4 regions of the Ruegeria sp. CK3 genome follow, and region 2 is predicted to be linked to each of the others. Evidence: riboswitches for the same ligand, from Rfam matches in the RefSeq annotation. Region 2 holds a riboswitch; each other region holds the start of a gene.
The links. Region 2 has a riboswitch for cobalamin ahead of ACR0C3_RS05770 (DUF1636 family protein). Riboswitches for the same ligand answer to the same signal wherever they lie in the genome.
Positions count from the first base shown of each region.

Region 1 (5,186 bases), on a different contig from region 2:
TCCAGACGGCGCTCCAGCAGACCGATCAGGTTTTCACCGGTGTCGCCTTTTACACGCTCAGCTTCGGCGTAGATGCGTCGGAACTGCTTCTCGGTCAGGTCGCCATAGTAGCCTTTCAGCTTCTGCTTGGCGCGCAGCTGCAGACCGAAGTCCGACAGTTTGCCCTTGCGGCGCTGGCCGTGCTGGCCGGGGCCATATTCACGACGGTTGACCGGGGATTTCGGACGACCCCAGATGTTTTCACCCATCCGGCGGTCGATTTTGTACTTGGCAGACGTGCGTTTGGTCACGGCTGATCTCCTTTAAAGTGGCATTTCGGCTTGATCCGAAAACCGGTTCCTACTTTGCGGGCCGAAATAGCGTCTCCGCTCGGACCGGGCAGTTCCAGTTCAGACCAGGCGTGGTGCCGGGTTATAAAGGGCGTTGTCCTCTTGAGGTTTCCCCCATGACAGGCATCCCCTTGCGGGGGCCACCAACACCAATGAAGCCGCGCTTATATCCGCAGAACTGTCAGAGTCAACACGTCCCAACTGCCCTGCTCAAATTTCTTGGAGGGTTTTTAGGCCAACGGGTTCGACGCCAGCTAGGTAACCAAACCTATGAAAAGAAACCCGGCGCGGATTTTCCCGGAAAGGCCACCACCTTTGCGGTCGGCTGCGGTACGCTCTGCAGGTCGGCACCGGCATGCGTTACTTCGCTGATCCAGAAATCCTGATCCCGAGGCGGACAGCCAGTGTTGAACACCAGCGTCGGCCATTGTTCGTCATCGGTGATAACCAAGTCTGCCGAAAAGCGTTGCGCCCCATTGGTCAATGTGACCGTACCGCAATACTCTCCCGAGACCTCTTGCGGGGCCAAGAACGCGTCGCGGGTGCGCACAGCAGTCGCACCCATATGTCCCAGTTGTTCAAGATTTTGCTCTGCCACTTCGCCCAACACCAGAGCCTGACCTCGCCAGGACCAAGCGGACCCGACCGCCAAAAAGGCCAAAGGCGCCGCCTCAAGCCCGTCAAGCTCGGTTTGATTCCATGAAATGGCTACACGACCGTTATATCCGGCTCTCATATACCTGCTCGCACTTATCAACACCCCACCCAGTACTCAATCCGCTTTATCAGGGGAGATTCCGGCGGAAAAGAGACAGAATTTGAGCAATCACGTGAATGTTGCCGAATAGAATCAACTATCCGTGAGCAAACCTGTGCCACCCAAACTTTCCGAAGCGCGTATAGAGGCGGCAAGTATCTGAGATCAATACTAATATTTTAAAATTGGAACCGCAGGTGGCCGTAGCCGCCCCGCAGTTTCAGCCTGAGACTTCCCGTTTACACCTCAACTTCGACCTTGCCGATCGGGTTTGAACAGCACGCCAGAATGTAGCCTGCCGCTATGTCATCCTCGGAGATACCGCCGTTGTGGACCATGTGAACCTCACCCGAGGACTTTTTGACCTTGCAGGTGCCGCAAACGCCAAACGTACAGCCTGAGGCAATGTTCAACCCGACCGCGCGTGCAGCGGCCAGAACCGTATCCGTCTCGGCAACTTTGGCGGTGACACACGAGGTCGCAAACACGATTTCAGCGGCGCTGTCATCGTCGGGTATGACATCATCCAGATCAGGCTGATCTGCTTCGGTCTCAACCGGGGCTCCAAAGCTTTCCTGATGATAGTTCTCCATGTCAAAGCCCAGACCCGACAGAGCGTCCCGGACTGCTTGCATGAACGGCTCAGGACCGCAGCAATAGACCTCACGGTCCAGATAGTCTGGGGCCATCAGGCCCAGCATCAGCTGGTTGAACTGACCCTGGTAGCCGGTCCAGGGGCTGTAGCGATCCGCTTCCTCTACAACGAACTTCAGATCCAGACCCGGCGTCCGGCTTGCCATCTGTTCCAACCGTTGGCGGAAGATGATCTCGGACGGACGTTTGGCGCAGTTTATAAAGACGACATCCAGATCGCGACCTTCGTCCCACATGCAGGTCGTCATCGACATCATCGGAGTGACGCCCGACCCCGCCGAGATGAACAGATACTTGGGCGCTGTGCTTTCAGCATTGGTGAACAGACCGGCTGGGCCAATCGCCCGCATCCGCATACCCGGCTGCAGATTGTCCAGCATCCAGCGCGTGCCGATGCTGTCCGGTTGCGCCTTGGCCGTGATCGTAATGGACCGTGGACGCGATGGGGATGACGAGATCGTATAGGTCCGATGCACAACGCCTCTCGGCTGCCCCGGCGCCGGGATCTCGAGCGTCAGGAATTGACCGGGATGGTAGGCAAACAAGGCCCCGGAAGGAGCGCGGAAAGTAAAGCTGGCAGTGTTTGGCGTCTCGGGCACGACCGAGACGCATTCCAGCGTCTCACTATCTTGCCAGATCGAGGCAACAGCGTTCAGATCTTTCATCTCCGTCACTCCGCCGCCATCGTGTCAGGTGCAAGGTGGCGCGCCAGGGCACTGCAATACCAATCGGTGAATTGCAGAACACCGGATTCCTGGATCCCCGAATACGGTCCCGGCACATAGGCGGGGCTGTTGATGCCCATCTGGTTGTCTTCCACCACGCGGCGATCTTCGTCATTGGTGGCCATCCAGACCTCGGTCAGGCGCTTGACATCATAGTCGACCCCTTCGACCGCATCCTTGTTGACCAGCCACTTCGTGGTGACTTCGGTCTCGGTCGGGCTGACCGGCGTGATCCGGAAAACAATCGAATGATCGGCCAGGAAGTGGTTCCACGTGCTGGGATAGTGGAACTTCAGCAACGTCCCCGCATCCGCAAAGGGCGAACGGCCAAGAAAGCGACGCACCGCGGATTTACCGTCCAGAGTGTAGCTTTCCGCCCCTTCCTTCAGCGGCATGCGCGCCAGGCGGTATTGCCCGTCATCATGCAGATAGAACTGCGACGGCATTCCCGCAGCCTCGCAACGGTCGAAGTGAGTTTGCATGAAGGCCGGGGTTTCACCCCCTTCGATACCGGTTACCGAGGGATCATCAGGGAAGGTCCGGCACAGCGAAGGGTGATTGCCACCGCAGTGATAGCACTCACGGTTGTTTTCCCAAACCAACTTCCAGTTACCCTTTTCGATGATCGTGCTTTCAAAGGCGACCTTGGCGTTGCTTAGATCATGCGGCTCCAGATAGGGCCGTGCTCTATTGGCGAAAGTGTCGAAATCGGGCGCTTCATCCGCAAGACAGATATAGACCAGCCCGGCCAGTTCACGGCAGTGAACGGTTTTCAGCCCGTGTTGTTTGGGGTCGAAATCAGGCCCCATATCACGCGCCCACAGCAATGAGCCGTCAAGCTCATAGGTCCACTGGTGATAGGGGCAGACCAGTTTGGGCGAGTTCCCCTTGGCCGCTTTGCAGATGATTGACCCGCGATGGCGGCAGGTATTGTGGAAGGCCCGGATCTGGTTGTCCGCGCCGCGCACAATGATCACGCGGTATGCGCCTACAGTGTAGGTCACATAGTCGCCTGTTTTCACCAGTTCACATGCCGGAATGGCAAATAGCCAGTTGCGGTAGTGGATGGCCTCAAGATCCGCCTGAAAGACATCTGGATCGGTATAGAACGCCTGCTCAAGGGCATAGGCCGGGTTTCGACGCGCCAACAGGCTTTGAACGTTGCTCACTTCTGGCTCTCCTGCCGCGCCCTGCGGCTCAGCTTGGGCAGATGACATAAGAGGCCAGTCCGGAGCCGTGCGAGGATCACGTCCGAAACTTGTGCCCCCACCGCCACCCGCAGTTTGACATATATGCAAGGCTGGTTTCCGGACTTGAAAGGGGCTTACGCCCGGTTTCGACACCTTCCCGGGATCCTCCTCCCAGTGGTCACCTGTCGAACCTGACCTTTCTTACCGTTGCGGGGGCAGCGCCGGAATTGCACCGGCTTCCCAATTCTCTGCCGCCTGAGAATCAGACAGCAGCACCTCACATGCGCAACCTACTCGGGGAAGGATTCGCGGCTGAAAGCCTTGCGACATTTCCAGAAACAAAACAGACATGGCCAGCAAAAATGGAGACCTGAAACAGGGCTGCGGTTTGAGGCAAGAACAAAAAACTAAATTCACTCGTGTTGTGATGTGTCCCAGAGATGCGCGTGCATGAAGGGCGCAATCGCAAGTGTTTTTCCCCCCAGTTTTTCAACCGATCCTGCAGTGAGCTCAAGCGTCATCCATGCCTCGGGGATCGTCAGAAGGTCAGGATATGGTATCTCTTTGTCAGTCGGGACAAACCCGAACAAGGGGTAGAAAGTCGGCACGCCCAACACGAAGACAGCGTCTGTTCCAATGGACCTCAAGTGCATGATGCCGGTCTCCATCATCTCTCTGCCAACTCCTAGGCCTTGATACTCGGGGGAGACACCGCAGGGCGCAAGAAGATAGCATTTAACGTCCGGGTGACCCTGGAAGACAAACGGGGTGAACATGACATTGCCCGCGATCTGCCCCTTGCGCCTTACGCTGATTGAAATCGTTTCCGGATGCTCAAGGAGATCTTCGGCGAGTTGAGCGATTTCTTCACCTTCCGCTTCGCCAAAAGCCAGCCTATGCACATTCAAGATAGCATCGGTTTCTGAACGGCTCATGATCCATCCCTATCCTTAGCTAAACAGCTTGCACGCGTCATACGGCGCGAGATTACCCAAACGACGCCCCAGAGGTCGCATTGGGCAAGCTTCGGCAAGACGAACCGCTCAGGTCAATATGTTTCTTCGTACAATCGGCAGCGTGCGTCTGTGTCCAGATGTTCGGTTGTCGCGATCTCGGATTGCTTGTGAGCTTGGTACACCTCGGCAAAGCCTGCGGGGAACCAGCCGGTCACAACCGGGTTGGAAACGAACCGGTCGAGCGCAACTTCCAAAGTCTGAGGCAAGCGCACCAGCCCCCTTTGGTTCAGTTCTGCGACGTCCAACAGCGAAAGATCCTCTTCGGTTGGAACGGGCGCGGGTAGCCCCTCTTCGATCCCCTGCGTCCCGGCCATGACAACCGCCGCAAGCGCCAGATGAGGCGAAGCTGCAGCATCCGCCGCACGGTATTCGATGTTGAACTGCCCGGCGATCGAGGCTGGGTCTTTTGCGGTCACCGGGCAAATCCGAAAGGAAGCCTCGCGGTCGCGAAAACCCAGATTGTTGAAAGCCGCAGACCATCGATGCGGTGTCAGGCGTTCATACGAGATCACCGA
Region 1 covers NZ_JBQFPV010000007.1:143,461-148,646, reverse strand. The annotation lists gene rpsD (30S ribosomal protein S4) at 1-290, opposite strand, end outside; gene ACR0C3_RS11715 (hypothetical protein) at 598-1,065, opposite strand; gene ACR0C3_RS11710 (FAD-binding oxidoreductase) at 1,326-2,405, opposite strand; gene ACR0C3_RS11705 (aromatic ring-hydroxylating oxygenase subunit alpha) at 2,411-3,682, opposite strand; cobalamin riboswitch at 3,747-3,950, opposite strand; gene ACR0C3_RS11700 (GNAT family N-acetyltransferase) at 4,069-4,590, opposite strand; gene ACR0C3_RS11695 (type I glutamate--ammonia ligase) at 4,704-5,186, opposite strand, start outside.
Region 1: linked by a shared signal. The riboswitch ahead of ACR0C3_RS11705 (aromatic ring-hydroxylating oxygenase subunit alpha) and the one ahead of ACR0C3_RS05770 (DUF1636 family protein) in region 2 are both predicted to bind cobalamin.

Region 2 (5,186 bases):
GGACCGGGAAATCCACCAGATCCAACGCGAACAGAGCCGCTCGGGCGAGGCGCTGACGGAGGTTGAGCTGGCAATTCTTTCCGATCTCGCTCTTGGTTTGCCCGACAAAACCATCGCGCTGCGTCGTAAGCTGGCCCTGAGGACGGTGCAGAACCGGCTGCTGTCGATCTATGAAAAGCTGGATGTGGGCGATCTGCCGGTGGATGCCAGCGATATCGCGATCAACAAACGTGTCCGGGCGGTTTCAAAGGCCATGACTTCTCAGATACTGAACCGTGAGAGCATCTTTTCGGCGGAAAAAGAGCTGGGGAGCTGGCTTGAACGTCGGCAAAACCTGGCATGAAAGCCCAGCTAGTCAGACCGTGAGGATTTGAACAGGTAGAGGAATACAAACAGCGACCCGATCGAGGTTGTGACGATCCCCACCGGCAGCTCCTGCGGGGCCAGAAGTAGCCGGGACAGAATGTCTGATAGTGTCAGCAGGATGGCCCCGACGACGGCGGATGTGATCAAGAGATTGCGGTGGAGCGTTCCGGCGATGCCTCGGGCGATATGCGGAACCATCAGGCCAACAAACCCGATCACGCCTGCCACCGATACAAAGCTGGCAGTGGCCAAGGCCGCGACCAGAAACATCCGGAATCGCAGGCCTTGTACTGGAATGCCCAGCGTCGAGGCCGTGAAATCCCCCGTCAGAAGCGCGTCGAGCCAGCGGCTGCGATAGAGGGAATAGCCTAGGATCAGGGTCAGCCCTAGCACGACAAGTGGAAAGGTCTCCCACCGGGCCAGACCAAGGCCGCCTAGCATCCAGAAAATGACGGAATGCGCGGCGCGGCTGTCGCCCGCGAAAATCAGATAGTTGGTGATGGCCGAAAACAGGAAAGATACAGCCAGGCCTGCAAGGATCAGCTTTTCCGGAGCGCTGGTGCGCAGGCTTTGAACCAGGGCCAGAACAATGCCGGAAGCGATCAGGCCTCCGCAAAAGGCCGCAAGTGGCAGGGTCCAGATGCCCAGAACATCGCCTGTCACAGTGATGACCAGAACGGCACCTGCAGCGGCCCCGGACGAGAGGCCAAACAAAAACGGGTCAGCCAGATCATTGCGCGTTGTCGTCTGTAAAACGACCCCGACAACACCCAGCCCGGCCCCAATCACAGCCGCAAACAACGCGCGGGGCAGGCGCAGGTCAAAGACGATCCGGTGCAGAGGGGACATGTCGCCCTCAGTCACGCCAGTACCCAGCCCAATCGCGGTGAAAACCTCGGCCAAGGGGATCGGGGTGGTGCCGTAGATCGTCGACAGCAGCAAAAGGGCGGTCAGAATGACCGCCCCCAGCAGGACCGCTTGGCCCGTTTTCGTCATCTCAACTGTTTCCCCGGTGCATCGCCGTTGCCATCTTCTCGATCGCTTCGATGTTTGCCGGTCCCGGTGTCAGCTCTTCGTAACGCAGGCCGATCCAGCGCTCGTTCTTGACTGCATCGGTCTGCGACATCACCGGGTGTTCCTGCAGGAACTTGAAGGTATCCGCCGCGCCGTTGCCGGTTTGATAGTCCAGCAGGACAAGGAATTCGGGGTTCGAGGCGGCGACAGCCTCCCACGAGGTGCGGCCCCAGCTAGTGTCCATGTCATGGGTAACGTTGACGCCGCCAGCCGCTGCGATCATCGCGTCGGGAATGGCATATTTGCCTGCGGTAAAGGGCGCATCGGCCGGGCTGTCCAGCAGGAAGACACGGGGTTTTTCCAGATCGGCGGTTTTGGCTTCGATTGCGGCCAGTTGGTCTTTCCAGCCCGAGACCAGCGCGTTCGCCTTGTCTTCGACCTGCATGACAGTGCCCAGACGCAGTACGTCATCAAACAGCAGGTCCATGCTGGCTTCGGGGCGGTCTTTGTTCAGGTGGATGCAGCTTTCGGTCAGCACCATGGTCTTGATGCCAAAGGGCTCTAGCGTGTCTGGGGTTACATCACCTCCGGGCTTCATGCCGTAATACCAACCGGCGAAGAACATGTCGGGTTCAACCGCGACGAGGTTCTCGACCGTCGGGTATTTCGGAGCGAGTTCGGGAATGTCACCGCGTTGCGCGTCGAAATCGGGGCTGGTCTTGTACCAGCCAGTGATGCCAGTCAGACCAACGATGCTGTCCTGAAGACCCAGTGCAAAGGCCATGTCGGTCATGTTCATGTCATGAACTACGATCCGCTCGGGCTTGGTGTCGAACACCAAAGGTTCACCGCAATTGTCGACGGTGATCTCTTGCGCGGCAGCGCTGCCCGCCAGTGCGCTTAGTACCGCAGCGGACAAAAGTTTCAGTTTCATCAATCTCTCCTGTTAAGATGAAAGCTTTCGTTTTCGGATGTCCAGCGCGGGGATCACGCGTCCTTCGTGCTGGAAACACAAATAGTCAACACCAAAAGTCTCGCGCACGCGGTCTGGCGTAAGAACCTCGGCGACCGGGCCGAAGGCCGTAAGCTGTGCGTTCTTCATCAGGGCGACGTGGCTGGCGAATTCGGGGATCATGACCAGATCGTGGACGATCATCACAACCGTCACACCCAACTCGGCCACCAGAGACAGCATGTGCCCCTTGGCATCCGGGTCCAGATGGTTGGTCGGTTCGTCCAAAAACAGCAGCGAGGGGTTCTGCGCCAAAGCCCGTGCGATATGGGCGCGCTGACGCTCTCCGCCGGACAGTTTTGCCATCTGTTTACCAGCCAGATGGGACAGTTCGGTGGTGTCTAATACGCGCTGCAGGTCCGTTTTAAGAGCTTCGGCGGATTTGTCGGCCCTGATCGGGATTTGTCCAAGGGCCACATAATCGCGCAGTTGCAGCCGCCCGTCGGGTATTTCCTGCTGGCCGACAACGGCAATCCGTCTGGCCCGTTCCAGCGACGACAGTTTCCGCAGGCTTTGCCCCTGAATGCGCACATCCCCCAGCGCCAGCTTTGCGACCCCGCACAAGAGGTTGAGCAGCGTCGTCTTGCCGGCTCCGTTCGGGCCAGCAACGGCCAATATCGCGCCTTCCTCAAGCGTGAACGAGGTGTCGCGCAGCAGAACATCGCCGTTCAGGGCGTAGTATTCTAGGTTTTCAGCGACCAGAAAGCTCATGCCGTGTCCTCCGATAGCAGGCAGGGCATGCGCGACAGGGTTTTGGTATAGAGCGCCAAGGGACGGGTAGAGGCGCTGGTCCAGCCATCCTCGCTGTCGCGGAATTGATGGGCGAACTCAGCCAAAGCGCTCAGATCGGCAGGGGATTGAATATCGCCAAACAGATATTGCGCCTTGCCCTTGGCCTGCAGCCCGACCGTCATCGGGCGGTCGCACCCGGCCATACATTCGATCAGACGTGTCGAGAACCCCTCGGGCAGCTGGCCGTCCAACGCTTCTTTCGCCTCATGCGCAGGGATCGGCCCTTTGCACGTGCCGCATATCAGGACGAAATGATCAGCCACGGCACGGGTGGCCGACTTGAACAAAAGCCAAGTGAAGGCAAAAGCCATGAATTGCATCAGCACGCAGATGTGCCATCGAGCCTCCTTCCGGGACACCCCGCCCCGGGTTGGTTAATCTGTGATGGCAGGTCTCCTGACTTGCGGGTCGTTGCTCGGCCAACCTTCCCGACCTTAGGGGCCAGTGGTTCTGTGGCGTCGCTCTCCGCTTACAGTTGCGGGGGCAGTCACGGCATTGGCCTTTGGGCCGCACCGTATTCCCATTTTCATCCCTCAGGCACAGACCGTAGGGAACCATCCAGAGCAGCTAGTCTGCTCGCGCTCCTCTTGTCAAGCGCCGGAATCGCGCTAATGGACCACGCGCAGGGTTGGCCTGCGGGCGGGTTGGCCCGGTCGGACGACACTTGTTGGGAACTGGCTGGCCAAGGTCAAACCGGCCTGTATCAGGTGCGCGTCCGGGTAGCCTCCGGTCAATTCGTTCAAGGCATCGCGCGCTGCTGGAGTTTCGTCGCGGCGCATGTGATGCAGCATCCGGAGCAGGGCGTGCTCCTCACATGTCAGTTCGTGCCGTTTTTCAACACAAAGCGGGTCGTTGAAGACCAGACCCAAAGGGCGGGTGCGTAGCGTGGCCTTGATGATTTTGAAGACCAGATGTGCCAGAACCAGCTCCTGATCACGCCCCCAGCGTTCGGTTGCGACCGTGAAAGCATGTTGCCAAGCCTGCGTTTCCGGCTCGGTGAAGCTAAGGATGAAGTGCCGAATGACAGGCAGCAAACCGCGTTCGAAACCGTCAAAATCGGTGAATGGCAATGTGTGGTTGGATGCCGAGTGTTTCATGCGCGTTCCCTTTTGGGTTTGAGGGTTTTCGCAACCAATGGGTGGACGTTTAACGGAAGTGTGTTGGGATCAACCGGCGTTTCAGGGCGCGGCGATGCGGCGCGAGCTGGAAAAGTGAGATCAGCCTCGATCGCCTGCCTCAGTTTTGGTTTCAATGCGCAGCCATAGCGGCTGGCAACGGCGTCCATGGCCAACAGGTCGGCGAGGGATTTTCGCATGTCAGGTTATCTTTCGGTCGCAAAATTGGGACCGGGCGATGATTCCAACGGAATCTGACTGGGTCAGCCGTTAACTGACAAAAACAGTCAGAAAATACAAGCGCGAAAGTCTTAATGAAGTCAGTAGTCGGCAACCAACAGGAAATCCGGGGCTGTGTCTTCTTCTATTGTTGCAAAGCGGGGGATCGGGTCTTCGAATACGTTGTCCGTCCGGTCGTCATTCACGGTTGAGACTTCGCCAATCAAACAATCCGCACCTTCCGCCCAAAAGGCGTGCCAGACGCCGGGCATCAAGGTCACGCTCTGACCTGGCTTCAGGCGCAGATGCTCTCCGGGCTGTATGGTGACAGGGCAGGCATCGCTTGGAACGGTGACCGCGTTATCGCGGTCGATACCGCCATCGGGGTCCGACGCATAGATTTCCATAACTAGATCGCCGCCCCCACGGTTGATGATGTCCTCGGCTTTGACGATATGGCGATGCATCGGCGATAGCTGTTTGTCGCGAGAGATCAGCAGTTTTTCGGCATAGAGCATACCGCGCCCCCGGCTCAGATCGCTGACGTTACCGTTGCGCAGGGTGAACAGAAACAACCCAAGTTCATCAAACTTGCCTTGACCGTAGTCGGTGATATCCCAACCTAGCCCATGGGCACGAATACTGTCCGCCTGGGCGCTGCGCATCTG
Region 2 covers NZ_JBQFPV010000003.1:331,772-336,957, forward strand. The annotation lists gene ACR0C3_RS05750 (response regulator transcription factor) at 1-343, shown strand, start outside; gene ACR0C3_RS05755 (FecCD family ABC transporter permease) at 352-1,362, opposite strand; gene ACR0C3_RS05760 (ABC transporter substrate-binding protein) at 1,364-2,314, opposite strand; gene ACR0C3_RS05765 (ABC transporter ATP-binding protein) at 2,327-3,103, opposite strand; gene ACR0C3_RS05770 (DUF1636 family protein) at 3,100-3,495, opposite strand; cobalamin riboswitch at 3,554-3,757, opposite strand; gene ACR0C3_RS05775 (hypothetical protein) at 3,793-4,281, opposite strand; gene ACR0C3_RS05780 (hypothetical protein) at 4,278-4,469, opposite strand; gene ACR0C3_RS05785 (D-lyxose/D-mannose family sugar isomerase) at 4,620-5,186, opposite strand, start outside.

Region 3 (5,186 bases), on a different contig from region 2:
CGGTTGTTACCCAAATCTATCAGCTCTTCGACATAGGCCGCTTCGCGCTGCGCCGTTGGCACAAAGCTTTCACGCGGAACGGACAGCATCGCGTCGATGATTGGAAACTTGGTCACATCCGAGGGTCTTACCTGCGTATCAACCATGGTGCGGCGCCGGGCTGCGAAATCTGACATCTGATCTCTCTTTTCAATCCCTTGGGTAATTGGCTTGTGCCATACTCGACCTGACTCGACAACGGCCCAGATGCCGCAAGCCTGGTTCACGATCCGTTTAGACTGGCCGCCCACAAATATTGATTTGCGGCCCAAAATCGACGGCAATCCTCTGGACGCCCCCGATGAAAGCTGCTAAAAGGCCCACCACACCACGGCAAGTATTTGATTTTGCTTGAAAAGGCGAGTTGGCGGAGTGGTGACGCAGCGGATTGCAAATCCGTGTACACCGGTTCGATTCCGGTACTCGCCTCCACATCCCACTCCTCTAAATATAGTCTACAGAAATCAGTTTTCAGGAGGAACGCCCCTGAGGCACGACTTCGTACCCTGGTTCTTCCGGCTCATCGTCCTGCATTTCCGTAGGAAAACCCGGTGCGCGAATGTCCAAGCCGGTGGCTTCTTCAAGGCGTTTGATGATGTTTGGCGACAGCTCACGCTCGCCAAACCGGGCGATGCCATCCTCAAAGATCTTGATCATCACCGGATTGATTTCCAAAGGAACACCGGCGCGGTCGGCGACGTCCTGAAACAGGCCGATATCCTTTTTCACCAAGTCCATCGTAAACGAAATATCGCGCGAACCGTTCAAGATCACCTGGCTTTCGGTTTCGTGCACGAACGATGTCCCTGACGAAATCTTGATGGCCTCATAGGTGGTGTTCAAATCCATCCCGGCAGCCTTGGCGGTGACCAACGCTTCAGCACAGGTGATTAGGTTGGCCGTGGCCAGATAGTTGGTCAGTACCTTCAGAACCGAGGCCGAGCCGAGCTCTCCGGTGTGCAGAACACGCCGACCCATGGTGGTCAGGAAGGGCAGAATGCGCTCGAACGTGTCGCGATCGCAGCCAGCGAAGATCGAGATATTGCCCGTCGCCGCGCGGTGACAGCCACCCGAGACAGGGCAATCGACGGCGGCCCCTCCGCGCTCCAGAACCAATGCACCCAACCGCTTGACCTCGGCCTCGTCAGTGGTGGACATCTCCATCCAGATCTTTCCGGGACCAACCTCTGGCAACATCTCCTGCATCACCGCGTCCGAGGCCGCAGGCGACGGCAGGCAGGTGATCACGGCATCGCAATCGCGCATCATCTGGGCCGGGCTTTCAGCCGCTTTGGCCCCCTGCGCGACAAAGGCCTCGACCAGATCGGAACTCAGGTCATGAACTGTCAGATCGATTCCATTGCGCAGCAATGACCCCGACAGCTTGCCGCCCACATTCCCAAGCCCGATAAAACCTACTTTCATGGATTTCGCCTCCGTTTGCGATTTGAGGCCATGCGACCATGCATCGGCGTCCTGTTCATGCCGCCTAGCGACGCTGGCAGGTCGCTTTTCAACGTGCCGCAGCAGTCTGAGCTCCATCGCGCTTGACAAGCTGCAGGTGCGTGCCGCATGAGCCTCATGTTGGTGTCTGTGAGAACAGATGAAAAGGGAATGCGTCAACGGGTTTTCCGCCAAACGCAGCCGCCCCCGCGACCGTGACCGGAGAGGGTGCCCAAGCCACTGGCGCAAAGCCGGGAAGGTGGGACATCCGACAGAGGACAACTCTGACATCCGCAAGCCGGGAGACCTGCCAACGCCCGAAGATGAAACCGGACGGGGTGTTCCGGTGTCGGGTCAAGGGACCCGCATGAAACCCCGTCCCCCACGATGAGGATTTGGGGGGATGAGAGACATGACCGAGACCGCTCCGGTCGAATTGCTGGTTTGCACCACCTGTCGTCGCGGGCTGCCCGTTGAAGACGATGCGAAACGCCCCGGCACCCTGTTGCATAAGGCGCTTGAACAGGCGGACCTGCCGGAAGGGATTATCCTGAAAGCCGTGGAATGCTTGTCGAACTGCAACGAGGGCTGTTCCATCGTGCTGCGCGGCGGCCCGGATCGCTGGACCTTCGTTTATGAACATCTGAACGAAACAGACCATGTCGACGTGATCGTTGACGGCGCTACCAAGTACCTCGCGACCGAGGACGGCTTGGTCAAATGGCGCGAACGCCCCGAACATTTCCGCAAAAACTGCGCAGCCCGCATTCCCCCGATTGGAGCCCTGAAATGAGCAACTTGGAAAAACTCCCCGTCACCGTGATCACTGGCTTCTTGGGCTCGGGCAAAACGACTCTGGTGAAGCACCTGATGCAGAACCCGCAGGGCAAGCGTCTGGCGGTGGTGGTCAATGAGTTCGGCGATGTTGGCGTCGACGGCGATATTCTGAAGTCCTGCGCCATCCCGGATTGCCCAGCGGAGAACATCATGGAGCTGGCGAATGGCTGCATCTGCTGCACCGTGGCCGATGACTTCATCCCAACCATCGAAGCTCTGATGGCGCTGGAGCCGCGTCCCGATCACATCCTGATCGAAACCTCCGGCCTCGCCCTGCCCAAGCCACTGCTGAAGGCGTTCGACTGGCCCGATATCCGATCGAAAATCACCGTTGATGGCGTGATCGCGCTGGCCGATGCCGAGGCCGTCGCCGCTGGTCGCTTTGCGCCGAATGTCGAAGCGGTGGACGCTCAGCGCCTGGCCGACGATTCGATCGACCATGAAACGCCCCTATCCGAGGTGTTCGAGGATCAGATCTCCTGCGCCGACATCATCCTGCTGACCAAGCCCGATCTGGCCGGTCCCGAAGGCGTGGCCAAAGCGAAGGAGATCATCGCCGCCGAGGCCCCTCGTCCGCTGCCCGTGGTTGAGGTTGCCGAAGGTGCTGTGGATGTCCGCGTCGTTCTGGGTCTTGAGGCTGCAGCCGAGGATGACATGGACGCTCGTCCATCGCATCACGACGGTCACCACGATCACGAGCATGACGATTTCGAAAGCATCATCGTTGATCTGCCGGAACAGTCCGATCCTGCCGATCTGGTCGCCAAGATCGAACGTCTGGCCAATGAGCTGAACATCCTGCGCGTCAAAGGCTATGCCGCCGTTCAAGGCAAACCGATGCGCCTGCTGGTGCAGGCCGTTGGTGCCCGTGTGCGTCATCAATACGACCGCCCGTGGGAGCCCGGTGAAGACCGCCGCTCGCGCATGGTGGTGATCGCCGAGCATGACGACATCAAAGAAGCAGAAATCCGCGATATCCTTGCGGGTGTCACCGAGGCCGCCGAGTAAGCTCCATGCACGTCGTCTTCCGCGAAAGCCACGGGTTAGAAGAAACGGAAACCCCAACCGATCTGGGCCAAAGCCCGGCGGATTTGGTGGTACTGTCCTTCTCGGACAGCGACCTTGGCGCTTTCGCGGCGGGCTGGCATCGCGGTGGCGGGCCGGAGGGGCGTATGCCCACGATGCGGTTGGCGAACCTGACGGCGTTGAAGCATCCTCTGTCCGTCGACACCTATGTGGAACAGACGCTGGAGGGTGCCAAGGGCATTCTGATCCGTCTCATTGGCGGTGTGCCTTATTGGGCCTACGGGCTGCAGCAGGTTCTGTCACTTGCGCAGGCCAAGGGGATCGCGCTGGCCGTCCTTCCTGCCGACGGGCGTGAGGACACGCGGTTGGATGAATATTCCACCCTGCCCGTCTCGACCCTGCGCCGTCTGGCACATCTTTGCGACACCGGCGGTGAAGTCGCGGCACAGGCCGCTTTGGCGCAGATGGCATTGGCGGCGGGGCTTTACGCCGGCCCGGTTATGGGGGCTAAAACCCTGCCCGAATCTGGCGCGTGGTGTCCTGATCGCGGCGTGATTCCGGTTGAAACTGCCTTTTCGGACGACGCAAAACGTATCGTCGTCACGTTCTATCGCGCCTATCTAACCTCGGCAGATACCGCCCCTGTTGCCGCCGTGATCCGCAGCTTACGGGGTCGCGGGTTCGAGGCGGTGGGCCTATTCGCGCCCTCGCTCAAAGCACCTGCCGCCGCTGAATGGCTGCGTGACAACATCGTCGCTCTGAAGCCTTCGGCGATCATCAACGCCACCTCCTTCTCAGGCAAAGGCTCGTCGGGTACATCCCCTTTGGACGCGGCGGGCGTGCCGGTATTTCAGATGGCCCTCGCCACGTCCCGCCGCAAGGCTTGGGCCGAGGCGGAACGCGGCCTCTCCCCCGCCGATCTCGCCATGCATGTGGTGCTGCCCGAAGTGGACGGGCGTATTTCGGCGGGCATTGCCTCGTTCAAGGAGCCTGGCAAGCGCGATCCGCATCTGGAATATTCCCGCTTTGCCCACCGGGCTGAGCAAGAGCGGATCGAAGCGATTATCGACCGCGTCGCCGGCTGGTTGAATCTGCATGACAAGCCCAAGGTAGATCAAGTGCCCGCGCTGGTGCTGTCGACCTATCCCGGCAAGGACTGGCAAATGGCGCATGCGGTGGGCCTCGACGCGCTGGCCTCGGCCGAGGCGATGCTGGCCGATCTTCAGGCCGAGGGCTACAGCACCGCACCGGCTGAGCCGATTGCGAAAACCCTGCTGGACGCGCGCATTTCATGGTCTTTGGAAAATTATCAGGCAGCCCTAGCTGACCTGCCTGAGCAACTGCGGGCCGATCTCCAAACCGTTTGGGGCAAGCCCGAAGACGACCCGGTTTTTACTGAAGGCGCGTTCCACTTCACCGCCCTGCGCCGAGGCAACGCGCTCGTTGCTCTACAGCCCGAACGCGGCACACCCGAGCTGCGCAATGACGACTATCACGACCTGTCTCGCACCCCGCGTCACAGCTACGTCGCCTTCTATCTGTGGCTGCGCAAGGGGCTGGGCGCAGACGCTTTGATCCATATCGGCGCGCATGGCACTCTGGAATGGCTTCCGGGCAAGTCCGTTGCTCTGTCGGCGAATTGCTGGCCCGAGGCGCTGATCCGCGACTTGCCAGTGATCTACCCCTTCATCGTCAACGACCCAGGCGAGGCCGCGCAAGCCAAGCGTCGGATCGGGGCCGTGACGCTGGGCCATATCCCGCCCCCTATGAAGGAAAGCGGCACCCCAGATCGTATGGTACGTCTGGAGTCTCTGCTTGATGAGTTCTCGAACGCAGACGGG
Region 3 covers NZ_JBQFPV010000010.1:63,044-68,229, reverse strand. The annotation lists gene ACR0C3_RS16160 (protein-L-isoaspartate O-methyltransferase family protein) at 1-176, opposite strand, end outside; tRNA gene ACR0C3_RS16155 (tRNA-Cys) at 398-471, shown strand; gene ACR0C3_RS16150 (NAD(P)-dependent oxidoreductase) at 511-1,581, opposite strand; cobalamin riboswitch at 1,608-1,811, shown strand; gene ACR0C3_RS16145 (DUF1636 family protein) at 1,895-2,275, shown strand; gene cobW (cobalamin biosynthesis protein CobW) at 2,272-3,327, shown strand; gene cobN (cobaltochelatase subunit CobN) at 3,333-5,186, shown strand, end outside.
Region 3: linked by a shared signal. The riboswitch ahead of ACR0C3_RS16145 (DUF1636 family protein) and the one ahead of ACR0C3_RS05770 (DUF1636 family protein) in region 2 are both predicted to bind cobalamin.

Region 4 (5,186 bases), on a different contig from region 2:
ATGTCGTCCAGCGCGATTAGGGTCATGCGAATTCCACTAGGATCAGGGCTAGACAGAGGGCTCCAAGCCCGGCAGCAAAGACAATATCACGTCGGTTGATGCTATAGTCTTGCAGCAACAGCATCTTGCCTGAAAACCCCCGGCATTTCATCGCGCCGAGGATGCGCTCGGACCGTTCGATTGCCCGGACTAGCATCATGCCGACCAGATAGCCAAAGCTGCGATAGGTGTGCCAGTTGGTGCCGGGACGGAAGCCTCGGACTTTCATAGCGGCGCGTAGGCGTTGGTATTCCTCATGCAGGACGTCGATGTATCTGATGGTGAACATCAGAAGGTGCACCAGTGTTTCCGGGCAGCGGAGCCGGTGCAGGGCGTGGCCCAGTGTGACAGGCTCCATTGTGCCGACCAGAACCATCACGGTCAGGATCACGGCGTTGGCGGTCAGCGCGATTTCCACGGCTTTCCAGAGCCCCTGCCAGCTGGCCGGAAACCCCCAGATGGTGAACATCGTGTCGCCGGGCATGGTGAACGGCAGGAGGACCAGCATAAAGATGATGAAACTGTCCATCATCGCCATCCGCTTGAGCGTCTTGCGCCAGGGCAGTCGGGACAGCACCAGCAAAGACAAGGCTATCGTTAGCGCCGCCGCAAGAGCGGGCAGGGACGATAGGGAGACCACAACGACCGCAAACAAAACGGACATGACGATGCGCACGCGCGGATCAAGCGAGGTGATCAACCCCAGTTGATCGACCGTGCCAGCTTCAGCCAGCGTCCGTTCCTGTGGTCCAAGTACGTGTGCCATCAGCCTGCCAATTTCCTCCGCGCCGCGAGGTAGAAGCCCAGCCCGAACAGGCCAAAGATGTATCCGATGCCGCCCAGAATGGTCTGTAGGTCGTTATGTTCGCGATAAGCGGCGATTTCCCGGCGCAGGGGGCGTATTTCGTCACGGACGGCTGCTGCGATGGCCTGACGCTCCTCATCGCTGAGGGAGGCCACAGTGACGCCCTCCGAGGCTGGCGTTGGCGTGGGCGACGCTGCGGGCGTGTTCTGGACAGCGACGCCCATGATCTTGGCGACGTTATCGGCAGTCATGGTGACCTCGGCCACGTGACCGGCGCCAAGGTCGGCAAAGAAGGTATGGGCGACCGCTGTGGTAGGCGTGTAGATGAAGAACCCGTCTGCGTCGGTCGTGGCCCGACCCAGCTCGACCCCGTTTGGATCGGTCACGACAACCTCGGTATCGGTCGCCATGGTGCCGTTGGAGAAGCCGATTTCCCCTTCGATCGCATCGCCGGACGCAAAGACTCCGGCAATCACCTTATGGGCCAGCGCGGGCAGAGGGGCCGCGCATAGGGCCAGGATGAGCGCAATCTTTCTCATGTGGCGGGCCTTGTCAGGAACAGTTCAGGTTTGACTTTTCGCGCGAGAAGAACGGCAAATCCGGTCAGGACGGCCTCGACTATCATAACCGGGATGTGGGCAAAGAAGACCAGCTTGGCGGCAGGGAGGAATTCGTCCCCTGAAAGGGCCAATGAATTGCCCACCATGACGGTCGTGGCTGCAATGGCAAAGGCGCCGCCAATGCCGCCCCAGATCGCGCCATGAACAGGTGAACCACGCCCAATCAGGGGCCGGAACAGCAGCCCCGCCAGTACGGCCGGAAAGGCGATGTTGAGCGTGTTGATCCCCAGCACCGTCAGCCCGCCGAAGCCAAAGAAAACGGCCTGCAATAGCAGACCCACAAACAGGGCCGGGAAGGCGGCCCAGCCGAGCAGAAGCCCGGCCAGACCGTTGAGAATAAGATGCACCGACGACGGCCCGATCGGCACGTGGATCAGAGAGGCCACGAAGAAACTGGCCGCTAGCACCCCTGCCGTGGGGATGCGGTCCAGATCCAGCGACCTGAGGCCCATGGCAACCCCACCAGCGGCGGCAACTGCTCCGCCGATGACGACCGGGTTGGATAGGGCTCCGTCGACGATGTGCATCGGGGGTTACTCCATGTCCCAGGCGCGGATCCAGATCACCGAGTCCTGGCTCAGCTCTTTGCCTTCATGTTCGGTCTCCGGACCAGAACCCAGCGCGGCAAAGCCCCAGTATCCGGCTTTCGGCACACCGAAGGAGAAATAGCCATTGGCGTCGGAAATGGCGACAACAGCGCCTCCGGGCATCGGCGAAACGGTAGGCTCGGACGAAGCTTGGCTGTCAAAGCTGGGTTTGGCGGCCATGTATTCGATCTCGATCTCAGCGCCGGCAACCGGTTCGCCATTTGCTAGAACCTGACCGGTGAAGGTCGAGCCTGCGATGATGTTGTAGGGCTTGTTCAGCGGCACGATCTCGGTCGCCAGACCTGCGGGGTTCATCCAGTCGGTCGGCAATTCGTTGCGGTTCAGGAACGCCTTGGTGATCTGCTGGATATAGATATCTTCGGCCTCTTCGTAATAGGGCTGAGGCACGGTGACCATCACATAGTCGCCCGAACGCTTGACCGGGACAGAACCTTGAAAGGCCGCGCCTTCGTTTTCGGGGCTCGAAAACCGGATGGGCTCCAGCGTGTCCAACAGGTCGGTCTTTTCGCCATTGTGGATCACGTAGAATTCCTGCGGCTTGTCCAGATCCATGACATGGCCGTTTTCAAACGGGTGCCAGAAGATCAGCTTGACCGGCACGTCGCCCGGCGCCTCGATCAGTGTGTCCGTGGTGTATTCCAGCAGAAAATGTGCGTGCGCCATCGCTGGAATCGCCAGCGCAGCCGCAGCCGTGCAAAATAATTTCTTCACAAGGTCTTTCCTTCGTCCTTCGTGCCAACCCCGGCACGTTTCTTGCTTGATATCGGGACGAACGGAGCCATTTACCCAAAATGAGGGTATCGGCCCAATGCACACCCCGGCATCGGTGACACACCCCTTCCGAGGGTGCATATCCGGCAGGTCTCCTGACTCGCGGGTCAAAGCATGGGGCTGGCCTTCCCGGGTGGACCCCAGTGGCGTGTCAGCCCTGCTCACCGCCTACAGTTGCGGGGGCAGTTGCGGCATTGGGTGGATCAGAATTCCCCGCACCGCATTCCCTTTTCTCCGGGCGAACCCGGAACCGGACATGAGGACGCTGATGGCAGAGATTCCCATCACCGGTCAATCTCTATTTAAGACTGTAGCGATAACATCTTGTCGATAGGAGCGGATGTTCCTGTTCTGCCCGCTCGGTATTGAAGGCACGTGTGTAAGCGACGACAAGAGGACGCGCATGCCTGCACCGCAATCTGGACATCAGAATCAGATGCATGCATCCTGCGCCGCGTCAGACTCCGGCGTAGCGCGCTTGTGTTCGGCGCCCAATTCCCCACAAGCCCCGGAGGCCCAATGTCCGAGATCAAACAAGGCGACACAGTTCGCATCCACTATACCGGCACGCTGCTAGACGAGACCGTCTTTGACAGCTCGGACGGGCGCGATCCTTTGGAATTTGTTGTCGGTTCGGGCCAGATCATACCCGGCCTGGACAGTGCGATGCCAGGACTGGCGGTTGGTGACAAGAAGCGGGTCGAGATTGCCTGTGTCGACGCCTATGGCCCGATCAACCCGGCGATGCGGCAGGACATCCCGCGTGAGGGTGTTCCGGATGATATCCCACTAGAGCCGGGAACCCAGTTGCAGATGCAGACCCCCGATGGTCAGGCGCTGCCGGTAACGGTTGTCGAGGCGAACGAGGCCACGGTGACGCTGGACGCCAATCACCCGCTGGCCGGGCAGGACCTGATCTTCGATATTGAGGTTGTCTCGGTGAACTGAAGGCTTGAGGTCTTAGCCCCAAAGCCCGTCAAGCGCTGCACGGACCTGCGGTTGCGTGAAGAACACGAACAACACCAGCAATGTGGTCAGCGTTAAAAGCAGAAAACGGGCGCGGGGGCTTAGGAACCCCGTTTTCCGTCTGGTCTGGGTGCCACGCGTATTGCTGGCAAGGATCTGGTCGGTTTTGCTCATGCCCATATCCCTGACGCCGAAAGATGGTCAAATCTTGGCGGCGTCTGGGAAAGATATGGTCACATGAAATCCGGCTGTGGCATTCCAAGCACGTGGAAACCGCCATCCACCCTGATGATCTCGCCCGAGGTGCAAGCCCCCGCATCCGAGGTCAGGTAAACCGCTGTGCCGCCAACGGCCTCAAGCGTAGCGTTCGAGCGCATCGGCGCATTCTGGTCGCAGAATTTGTAGGTCTTGCGCGCTCCGCCGATTGCAGCCCCGGCCAGGGTCTTCATCGGGCCGGGCGAAATCGCGTTCACACGGATGCCTTCAGGGCCGAGGTCGTTGGCAAGATAGCGTGTCGCCGATTCCAGCGCGGCTTTGGCGACGCCCATGACGTTGTAATTCGGAACCACGCGATTCGAGCCCTGATAGGTCAGCGTCAGCAGTGAGCCGCCATTGTCCTTCATCAGCGGATAGGCGCGGCGGGCGACCTCAATGAACGAGTAGGCCGACACATCCATTGAGTGCTTGAAATTGGCTCGTGTGGTGTTCAGGAACCGGCCTGTCAGCTCGTTTTTGTCCGAGTAGGCGATCGCGTGGACAACAAAGTCGATGGTGGGCCAGCGTTCGCCCAACTCGCCAAAAGCGCGGTCCAGCGAGGCGTCGTCCGTGACATCGGCATCAACCATGAAATCGCTGCCAAGGCTTTCTGCCAATGGCTGCAGACGCTTTCCGAACGCACCGCCCTGATAGGTGAAGGCCAGCTCAGCCCCTGCTTCATGCATCGCTTTCGAGATACCCCAGGCAATCGACCGGTCATTGGCGACGCCCATGATCAGGCCGCGTTTCCCTTTTAGAACTTCCGACATCTCTTTCACCCGTTATACTTTGACAGGATCATGGATCCGTTCGTGCCGCCAAAGCCGAAGCTGTTGGTCATGACCGAATCCAAACCCGCATTTTCAACCACTTGAGTTGCAATTTCACCGGGCTGGATGCCTTCGGCTAGTGTGTCGACATTGATCGACGGCGTTATGAAATCATTGTCCAGCATAAGCAGGCAGAAGATCGCCTCAAGCGCGCCAGCCGCGCCCTGTGCGTGCCCGGTCATCGACTTGGTGGACGAGATCGGAGGCACCTGACCTTCGCCGAAGATGCGACGCACGGCTTCAACTTCGCCCACATCTCCGACCGGGGTCGAGGTGCCGTGCGCGTTGATGT
Region 4 covers NZ_JBQFPV010000008.1:248,132-253,317, reverse strand. The annotation lists gene ACR0C3_RS14030 (energy-coupling factor ABC transporter ATP-binding protein) at 1-26, opposite strand, end outside; gene cbiQ (cobalt ECF transporter T component CbiQ) at 23-805, opposite strand; gene ACR0C3_RS14020 (cobalt ABC transporter permease) at 805-1,383, opposite strand; gene cbiM (cobalt transporter CbiM) at 1,380-1,991, opposite strand; gene ACR0C3_RS14010 (DUF4198 domain-containing protein) at 1,998-2,783, opposite strand; cobalamin riboswitch at 2,912-3,113, opposite strand; gene ACR0C3_RS14005 (FKBP-type peptidyl-prolyl cis-trans isomerase) at 3,363-3,791, shown strand; gene ACR0C3_RS14000 (hypothetical protein) at 3,804-3,983, opposite strand; gene ACR0C3_RS13995 (enoyl-ACP reductase FabI) at 4,043-4,834, opposite strand; gene fabB (beta-ketoacyl-ACP synthase I) at 4,840-5,186, opposite strand, start outside.
Region 4: linked by a shared signal. The riboswitch ahead of ACR0C3_RS14010 (DUF4198 domain-containing protein) and the one ahead of ACR0C3_RS05770 (DUF1636 family protein) in region 2 are both predicted to bind cobalamin.